DNA from 3 places in the Gardnerella sp. c23Ub_4 genome. Region 3 is predicted to be linked to each of the others. Evidence: riboswitches for the same ligand, from Rfam matches in the RefSeq annotation. Region 3 holds a riboswitch; each other region holds the start of a gene.
What was found. A riboswitch is a leader RNA that binds a small molecule or an ion and turns the genes downstream of it on or off. The one in region 3 is predicted to bind thiamine pyrophosphate.
Positions count from the first base shown of each region.

Region 1: another riboswitch for thiamine pyrophosphate. It lies ahead of NYP67_RS02895 (ECF transporter S component); the one in region 3 lies ahead of thiM (hydroxyethylthiazole kinase).
Region 2: another riboswitch for thiamine pyrophosphate. It lies ahead of NYP67_RS05900 (ABC transporter permease); the one in region 3 lies ahead of thiM (hydroxyethylthiazole kinase).

Region 1 covers NZ_JANUYO010000001.1:735,439-738,718, forward strand. The annotation lists gene NYP67_RS02885 (DivIVA domain-containing protein) at 1-343, shown strand, start outside; gene recO (DNA repair protein RecO) at 398-1,150, shown strand; TPP riboswitch at 1,237-1,338, shown strand; gene NYP67_RS02895 (ECF transporter S component) at 1,375-1,995, shown strand; gene NYP67_RS02900 (ABC transporter substrate-binding protein) at 2,168-3,091, shown strand; gene NYP67_RS02905 (phosphotransferase enzyme family protein) at 3,200-3,280, shown strand, end outside.
Region 2 covers NZ_JANUYO010000003.1:65,884-69,163, forward strand. The annotation lists gene NYP67_RS05890 (L-lactate dehydrogenase) at 1-47, opposite strand, end outside; gene eno (phosphopyruvate hydratase) at 258-1,553, opposite strand; TPP riboswitch at 1,701-1,807, shown strand; gene NYP67_RS05900 (ABC transporter permease) at 1,818-2,606, shown strand; gene NYP67_RS05905 (ABC transporter substrate-binding protein) at 2,637-3,280, shown strand, end outside.
Region 3 covers NZ_JANUYO010000001.1:384,257-387,536, reverse strand. The annotation lists gene NYP67_RS01685 (bifunctional hydroxymethylpyrimidine kinase/phosphomethylpyrimidine kinase) at 1-114, opposite strand, end outside; gene thiM (hydroxyethylthiazole kinase) at 120-1,637, opposite strand; TPP riboswitch at 1,626-1,717, opposite strand; rRNA gene rrf (5S ribosomal RNA) at 2,074-2,190, opposite strand; rRNA gene NYP67_RS01670 (23S ribosomal RNA) at 2,358-3,280, opposite strand, start outside.

The DNA of each region.
Region 1 (3,280 bases), 350 kb from region 3:
TGATTTTGGAAAAGTTAAAGATGCAGAAAAGAAGGAAGATAGCGCGAATGTTGTTAGTGCGAATGCTGATGGTGTAAATAATGCAAATGCTAACAATGCAAGTAATAACAATGCAAATGATTCTAAATCCATTGGAGATTTGAATCTTTCACTTCTTGCTTCGCCTAAGTTCGAGCCTTCGCAAAGTCTTAATTTAGATATTCCAGATCTTTCGTTCCCTGTTATGAACCATTTTGACACTTCGGTTGAAGATTCTTCTCGCGAAGCAAATAATGATTCAGATGATTTTGACGATACTGGCGAATCTAATTTTGGCGGATTTGTAAACCCAAATCATAATTAATAATCTATTTTTCACTTAGATTTAGGGATTATACAAGCTAAGAGTTATTGATTAATGCCGTTATATAACGATGAAGCTGTTGTTCTTAAGACTTTTCCTCTTGGGGAAGCTGATCGAGTTATTGTTATGCTCACTAAAAAGCATGGCAAGGTTCGAGCTGTTGCAAAAGGTGTAAGGCGGTTAAAATCTAGATTTGGTGGGCGCTTAGAGCCATTTATGCGTGTTAATGCACTTTTTGCAACTGGCAAAACTTTTGATGTTATTTCTCAAGCGGTTTTAGTTTCGCCTTATGCTGGTAGCATTTGTGCGGATTACAATCTGTATAGTTGTGCTAGCATGATTGCAGAGATTGCAGACGATTTGGTCTCGTCTTGCGCACAATATTCGGATTCTTGCTCACAATACAATCTTCTTATAGCTGCTTTGTCTGCTCTTTCTAAAAGTTTGCATAGTGCTGAATCAATCGCGCTTTCGTACGTTTTAAGAGCATTGCAATTAGCTGGATGGTCTCCTAGGTTAAATGAGTGCGTTATTTGTTCAACACGCAATGATTTAGACTATTTTTCGGCAGCTAGTGGTGGAGTTATGTGCTCTAAAGATCATGCTTTAGAGTCTATTAAGTGCAATGATTTAGCGCGTTTTCAAATGATTTCATTAATTAATGGCGATTGGCAAAATTTAGACGGAACAAGTATTGACGATTTAACGTCTAAATGCGTTGAACAATGGTGCGAATATTGGTTAGAAAAGCCTATTAGATCTATGCGTTTAAGCGAAAAAAATTCTAATTCGCTGTATTTTGATTAGAGTTTCTATTATCTTAATGAGCGATTTTGTTAATTTTATGTTTGAATTTTATAAAATTTGTCCTCGCTGTCTGATGCAATATGAATGATATCAGGCACGGGTGCTCTTTTAAGAGCTGAGAAGATTACTGTCTAACCGTTTAACGTGAATCGGGTAATGCCGACGTACGGAGTTTTCTGCAGGGTCGCCTTTGTTTGATTGGTTAAAGATGAAAGGAGACCCTAATGGGTACATCTGTTGAAGAAGAGACCGTGCGTCCATCCTTGCGCTGGAACGTGGCTGATGTTACGCTCACGGTTGTTATTGCTGTAGCTTCTGGTATTATCTTCTGGGGCATCGGCTTGATTAGTGAGCCTATTTCTGCTGCTCTTAAGCTTATTCCAGTTCCAGGCGTTAGCGCATTGTACTATGGTTTGTTCTACTTCGCTGGTCCTTTAGCTGCTATTATGGTTCGCAAGCCAGGCGCTGCACTATTCGGCGAGTTTATTGCTGCAATGGTTGAGTTGACTGTTGGTAGCCACTGGGGCGGTATTGGTACCGTTCTTCCTGGCTTTGTTCAGGGCTTGTTTGCTGAGTTTGCATTCTTGTTTGTTATGTATCGCAAGTGGAACGTTGGTTTGACTGCACTTTCTGGCGCATTAGCTGGTTTGGGTGGAATCGTTTCAACCTATCCGTTCTACTACGCAGGTGTTCCAATCTTCGGCGCATTCATGATGATTCACACACTTTGCAGCATGATTTCTGGTGCTGTAATTGGTGGTGTAGTTATGTGGTACTTGTACAAGGGTATTGCTGCTACTGGCGCATTGAGCCGTTTTGCTTCTGGCAAAGAAGTACGCGCTTAAGTCTTAACTTTTGCTAGTAAGATTTGATTTGTGGGCGGGGGATTAATCACCTCGCCCACTTTTGTAAAGTCGCAAGAAAAATCGCAAGTTAGCAGCGCGCAAAAGTCGCAAGAAAAGTCGCAAATAAAAGTCAAGATAAAATCACAAATCACTATAAAACAAAGGAGTTAGTATGCTAAGAGTACGTCTTGAATATGTGCATCCATGGACGAATCACGCAGGAATGTACCTTGCAAGAAAGCGCGGATTATATGCGCAATACGGATTAGACGTAGAGTTTACAAGCACAGATACGGAGCGTGGAGATGTTCCAGCATGCTTGGAGCGCGGAGAAGTAGACATAGCTCTTGTTCGCTTAAATCAGCTTTTTGCTCATCAAAATGGCGCAAACAAGCTAACGTCGTTTGCTGTAATGAATCAATCTCAAATTGGTGGAATCATAACAAATAAAAACACGGGCATTACGCGATTTAAAGATCTAGAAGGAAAGCGCGTAGTAATCCCTATGGGCGTTAAGCGCTTATACACGGAGCTTCAGCAGGCGGTTGCTGCCGACGGAGGCGACTTTAGCAAGCTGATTACAATTGACCCAGGCCCATGGGAGCCAGACATTCGAGCAGTAGAGCGCGGAATGTGCGACGCTTTTATTAACGTTGCTTGGTGGGAGCCATACCAGGGTTCGCTTCCATTTGATCAAGTTGTTGTTCTTCCATTCGATTCTATTGGCGTAGCTCCGCATCATTCTTACTATGTTTGCGCTCGCCAAGAGATGATTGAGCGAAATCCGCAATTAATACGCAACTTTGCAAGCGCAACCGTTAAGGGCTATGAACTTGCAGGAAAAGACCCGCAGGCTGGCGTTGATGCTTTGCAAAATGCGCTTTGCCATATTAGCCCAGAGGCTTTGCGCGCCTCGCTAGACGAAGTGATTCCGTCTTGGTACGACAAGAATGGTCGTTGGGGTACAGCAGACATGGCTTTGGTGGAAAACTACACTCGTTGGATGGGTGAAAATGGCCACTTAAGTGTGCCTCTTGATTGCGCGCTAAAGAGCCTAGAAAGCGGATGCGTAACAAACGAGTATTTGCCAGAATAGTCGGCCAGCATGTGCTTGAATCGCAAGCATAATAACGATTGCAAACGCAATTACAATCGAAAATAAATATCACAATTCAATGAACCTGTGGCAATAATTGGAGCAAATATGGAAAACGAAAGCAACGACCCTCAACTAGATATTGTTGCTCAAAGATGGGCAAATGTTGATTTAGATGAGGCAAATACT
Region 2 (3,280 bases), on a different contig from region 3:
ACTGCTGCACCAACGTTTCCCATGCCTATAACAGCAACTTTTCTCATATGAAACATCTCCTTCCGTTTTTAGTTTTCCATAAAAAATAGCACTATTTTGAAGAGAATAAAAGTAATTTTAGAAAAATTTATATATTTTTTCAAAAAATCGCTAAAATATACGAAAAACGGCCAATCGCACGAATGCGACTGGCCGAATTATGCTACAGTCTAAATCTTAAACAAGACTTACGTAGAACTTATAAAAGCTCTAGCATATTACTTCATATACTTCTTGCAAGCCTTGAATGCGCTGTAACCAGCATATTGAGCGGTAGAACCAAGCTCTTCTTCGATCTCAAGCAAGCGGTTGTACTTAGCAATACGCTCGCCGCGAGCAGGAGCACCAGTCTTGATTTGGCCAGTGTTCTTAGCAACAGCAAGATCAGAAATGGTGGTATCTGGGGTTTCACCAGAACGGTGAGAAACCATAGAAGTGAAGCCATTCTTGGTTGCAAGCTCAATAGCGTCGAGGGTCTCGGTAACGGAACCGATCTGGTTCAACTTTACAAGCAAGGAGTTAGCTGCTCCAAGCTCAATACCCTTAGCCAAACGCTTTGGATTAGTAACGAGCAAGTCATCACCAACGAATTGCAAACGATCGCCAAGACGCTTGGTAATCTCTGCCCAATCATCCCAGCCTTCTTCCTGGAATGGATCTTCGATGGAAACGATTGGATACTCGTTGATGAGCTTCTCGTAGTAATCAAGCATGTAAGCGGATTCGCGCTCTTCGCCGTCGAAACGATACTTGCCAGTTTCCTTGTTGTAGAACTCAGAAGAAGCAACGTCGAGGGAAATACCAATCTGCTTGCCTGGCTCGTAACCAGCAGCTTCGATTGCATCCATAATGTACTTCAAAGAATCTTCGTTGGACTTCATCTTTGGAGCGAAGCCACCTTCGTCGCCAAGACCAGTAGCCAAGCCTTCCTTCTTCAAAACGTTCTTTAAGGTGTGATAAACCTCAACGCCAGCGCGCAAAGCGTCGCTATAAGTAGCAAAACCGTATGGAGAAATCATGTATTCCTGAATATCGGTTGCAAAATCAGCGTGAGCACCACCGTTCATAATGTTCATGTTTGGAACTGGAAGAATGTGGCCATTTGTACCGCCAATGTAGCGATACAAAGGAAGCTCAGCAGACTCAGCAGCAGCATAAAGAGCAGCAAGAGAAACGCCAAGAATAGCGTTTGCGCCAAGCTTGCCCTTGTTTGGAGTGCCATCAAGCTCGATCATTGTTTCATCAAGAGCGCGCTGATCAGAGGCATCCATGCCAATAACCTTTGGCGCGATTACTTCGTTAACAGCCTTAACTGCTTCCAAAGTACCCTTGCCCTGGTAGCGGGACTTGTCACCATCGCGACGCTCCCAAGCTTCTGCCTCACCAGTTGAAGCACCAGAAGGAACTAAACCAATTCCTTGAGCGCCATCTTCGGTCTCCAAATAAACCTGAACAGTAGGATTTCCACGAGAATCCAAAATTTCGCGTGCATATACGCTTTCAATAGCTGCCACAACTACTCCTTATTTATCTGTTGGTTGTGTAACATATTTAAGATTAATGCGTTTTATGGACGTTATTTAATAACGTAAGTCGTTAAGCATACAAGACTATATAATCCAAGCTTTTGTTAATTTGTCCACACCTTTGTACAATAATAACAAACTGGCACGGGGTGCAATTATTTGCTTGATTGTAATTGCTGAGATCATACCCGTCGAACCTGATATAGCTAGTACTATCGAAGGGAATGTCGAATGGTTAGCCATTGTAAGAGCATGCTAAAAAATGCATCTTCTTCACTACGTTTATTTGTGCCATGGCTTTCTACACTTGTCATACTTATTGGATGGTTTTTAGCTACACTTGGGCCTAAAGAGACTAGGCACATTCCATCACCTGCAGAAGTAATTAACGCTTTTCAAGAATTAAACTCAGAAGGTTTAATTTGGCCTTCGTTGGGAATTAGTTTTACAAGAGTTATTGCAGGATTATGTTTAGGAATGATAATTGCAGTTCCAGCAGGAGTTATTTCTGGTAGCACAAAGCTGGGCGACATTATTATTAACAAGCCTGGCCACATGCTACGGTCTGTTCCTTTTACTGCACTAGCACCTTTGCTTATTATTTTATTAGGCATTGGTGAGACTATGAAAATAGCTCTTATTGCTATAGGCGTATTTGGAACGTTCTACGTAAATATGAGGGATGGAGTTCGTAATATTGATCCCAAACTCTTGGAATTAGCTCGCGCATACAAAGTAAATAGCAAAACAGTATTTTTCACAATTCTTCTTCGAGGAGCGCTACCTAACTTTATGACTGCTTTACGCTTTGCAATATCAGTGTCTTGGGTGGCATTGGTAACGTGTGAAACAGTCAACGCTTCAAAAGGAATTGGATATGTTCTTGCAAGATCACAAGAATTTTACAGACCAGATCAAATGCTACTATGCATAGTTTTATACGCGATTGCAGGCCTACTTTCTGAAGGAATTGCAACACTTTTAGAAAAAATTTGCATGCCTGAGCGACGTTCATCCATCGTTAAAATCAAACAGAACTAAGAATATTAGCAAAATAATTAGGAGAATAAAATGGCTAAATTCGCATTATCTACAACAAGTAAGCGAGCATTAGCAGCTGCATGTGCTTTGTGCGCAACGATAGCTCTTGCATCATGTGGCAGCACTAAACAATCTAAACAATCATCTTCAACTTCAAACAATGGAATTATGCGCGTAGCATATCTTTCAACAGCTAACTATCTAACAACCTTGAAAAATGATGATTTTGCACAAAAAGAATTTGACAAGTCAACAGTAAAATTTACAGGACCTTACACTCCTCTAGACGCATATGCTGCAGTCAATAGCGGCGCTGCAGATGCTTCTTCAACAGGAACTACTCGCTTTATTGATTGGGCTTCAAAAAATCAACCATGGGTTGCATTCGCTATTGAATACTACAACGGAGATTCTCAAGGAATAGTAGCAGCACCAAATAGCGGTATTAAAACACTAAAAGACTTGTACGGAAAGAAAATTGGAATCATAGCTAAAGGTGGAACTGGAGATTACGTAATTCACCGTTCATTTGAAAAAGCCGGACTAGACCCATCTAAAGTTCAAGAAGTAGAGATGAGCCCAAAGAACTTCCACGCAGCATTCACAACTGGGCAAGTTGATGCATTAGCAACATTCGACCAGAATTTAGCAGCAGCTCTAGCAACTCCAGGATC
Region 3 (3,280 bases):
GCGTGGAATAATCGGGTCTTCTAAAGATGGCAAAGAAGATGGCCTTAGGCTTGAATCATATAATTTAGAAATTGATTGCAAAGGTGCTTGAGCTTGCGAAAATTGATTATTCATTATTTTTATTCCTTCGTAATAGCATCGCGTAATTTGCGCGCTTCTTCGCAAGGATTTTGCGCAAGCATTAGAGCAGATACTACGCATAAACCATCTATTGAAGTGCTTTTAATAGGGAATACCGTATTTTCGTTAACGCCGCCAATTCCGAGCGTACTAATGCCGAGTTCTTTAGCGCGTTTAGCAATCTTTTCTACTCCTTCAACACCTAAAGCAGGAGCAGCGTCTGGCTTAGTGGCAGTAGGCCAAATCGGACCTATTCCAATAACATCAGGCAATGCCACATTTTCTTTAGCACATTCGTTATAAACGTAATCTAACTGTTCTAACTTTTCTATAGAAAGCCCAACCATCCATTCTGCAGGAATAGACTTACGCGCTTCAATATAAGGCGTATCTGTTTGCCCAACATGCAAGTTGAGTCCTAAGCTTTTAGCGCAATCTATACGATCGTCAACAAAAATCGGCACGTTTCCGCAACCATTAGCAAGCATTTTGTCTCGCAAGCTTTGAGCTTTATTATTAAAAGTTTCGCTATTTGCGTACTTATCGCGCAATTGAACTACGCTTGCTCCGCCTTTAACGCAATCAACTGCAATATCTTCTTCTGCTCGATTGCTCATCTTTGGGTCTGTTATAAAGTATAAAGACCAATCAACAGGGTCGAGTTCAAATTCAATATTCGCTAGTTTCAGCATCTCGTCTGCGCTCAAATCCATAAGCGCATCCATCCATAATGTTCTAAATGCACCTGGCGATGTTGAGCGTTGTGCTGCCCAAGTTCCTGCTGCAGCAGCGTGCACGTGAGCGGCAACTGTTGCTGCAAAAGGTCGATTTCGATTTGCTCCAACGTATGCTGCCACCAATGCGCCAAGAGAGCAGCCCGTTCCGACTACTTTCGTCATTATCTCGTGACCGCCCGAGACTCGTGCCGAGCATCCGTGACCATAAATAGCGTCTTTTTCGCCAGAAATAGCCACTACCGAGCCATAGAGTTTAACTAGCTTCTTAGCAGCTGCAACTGCTGAATCAACGGAGTCTCCAGCGTCTACTCCCTTACCGCCGCTTTCTTCTCCAGCTAAACCTAAGATTTCGGAAGCGTTTGCACGAATTACAGTAGGATGACTTTTAACGATTTCGCGCGCGTATTGCGTGCGTGGAGCTAAACCGCCAACTGCAACTGGGTCAAGAACCCATGGAGTGTGTGCTTTTACAGCTCCGCGAATTGCAGCATCCATAGATTCTTTGTCTACTGGCCTATACGTTCCAATGTTTACTAATACACCAGATGCGATTTGAGCAAATACTTCAGCTTCTTCTGCGTCTACGACCATTGCTGGCGATGCACCAGCAGCTAGCAGAACGTTTGCCGTTATTTCTTGAACAACATTATTCGTTACGCAATGTGTTAGCGGATTTTTTGCGCGCAAAGCTTCGATGCATTCACGTACATCTTGAACGAATTGCTTGCAACGAGCATTAGTTGAGAATTCACTATTTTTAGAGCACGACACAGTAGTCATGATTTTCCCTTCGCTAGTACTAACTAGATCAGGTTCAACGGGTATAATCTCAGCGCTTTCGCGCACCCCGAACCCATATTTGACTATATATGTTCGTTATGACGTTATTTACGCGCGCGACGACCTACCTTTTCGCTTAGAGCGTAGCGCGAGAGGCGCTTTGACTGAGCTTGAAATTGCATAACGCATTTCAAGCTCCTTCAAAGCGTGATTTGGCTCAAATGTAAAGTCCAGTGGACTTTACATGCCAAATCAGCCGAGCGGCTACTAATAGCCGTGAGGAATAGCGCGCTGTAACGCGCGAACGAGGACCTTCCATGTAGTGCGTTTGTATAACGACACGACGTAAATCAAGTACAATCGCACTACAAGAATACGAGCGTGTTAAGCATTAAAAAAAAAAGCGGGGAGTTTATACTCCCCGCTAGAAAGAATAATGCGGCAGCGTGTTAGTCTCCCACACCCTATCGAGTGCAGTACCCTCACCGTGTCAGGCCTTAGCTTCCGGGTTCGGAATGGGACCGGGCGTCTCACCTGAGCCATGACCACCGCAAAACTAGATTATACACTCGCAATACGCGAGCGGCAAGCTGGCGGTTTGGGAACCGGACATGAACGCGAGCAACAAGAAGAAACAATCATCAAAATCAACAACTTAACCATAATCATGACCGCTTAACACTCCCTAATGTTAAGAGAATTAAACGATAAGCAATACAAGTAGTATCACAATCGCCCATTAGTACTGGTCAGCTCCACCCCTTACAGGGCTTCCACATCCAGCCTATCAACCACGTGTTCTACATGGGGGCTCACACACAAAGTGCAAGGAATGCTAATCTTGGAGCAGGCTTCCCGCTTAGATGCTTTCAGCGGTTATCCCTTCCAAACGTAGCTAACCGGCAGCGCCACTGGCGTGACGACCGGCATACCAGAGGTTCGTCCACCCAGGTCCTCTCGTACTATGGGCAGGTCTCCTCAACATTCCAACGAGCGCAGAGGATAGAGACCAAACTGTCTCACGACGTTCTGAACCCAGCTCGCGTGCCGCTTTAATCGGCGAACAGCCGAACCCTTGGGACCTGCTCCAGCCCCAGGATGCGACGAGCCGACATCGAGGTGCCAAACCATCCCGTCGATATGGACTCTTGGGAATGATCAGCCTGTTATCCCCGGGGTACCTTTTATCCGTTGAGCGATGCCACGTCCGTACGCCGGCACCGGATCACTATCTCCGACTTTCGTCCCTGCTCGACCCGTCAGTCTCACAGTCAAGCCCGCTTGTGCGATTACACTCAAAACCCGATTGCCAACCGGGCTGAGCGGACCATTGAGCGCCTCCGTTACTCTTTAGGAGGCAACCGCCCCAGTTAAACTACCCGCCAGGCACTGTCCCTAACACGGATAACGTGTCGAGGTTAGACGCCAGATATGGAAAGAGCGGTATTTCACTTGTTGACTCCACGCAAGCTAGCGCCCACGCTTCAAAGCCTCCCGCCTATGCTACACGATCCACACCTAACGACAATACCAAGGTATAGTAAAGGTCCCGGGGTCTTTTCGTCCTTCTGCGCTTAACGAGCATCTTTACTCGTACTGCAATTTCGCCGGGCTCCTGGCCGAGACAGTGGGGAAGTCGTTAC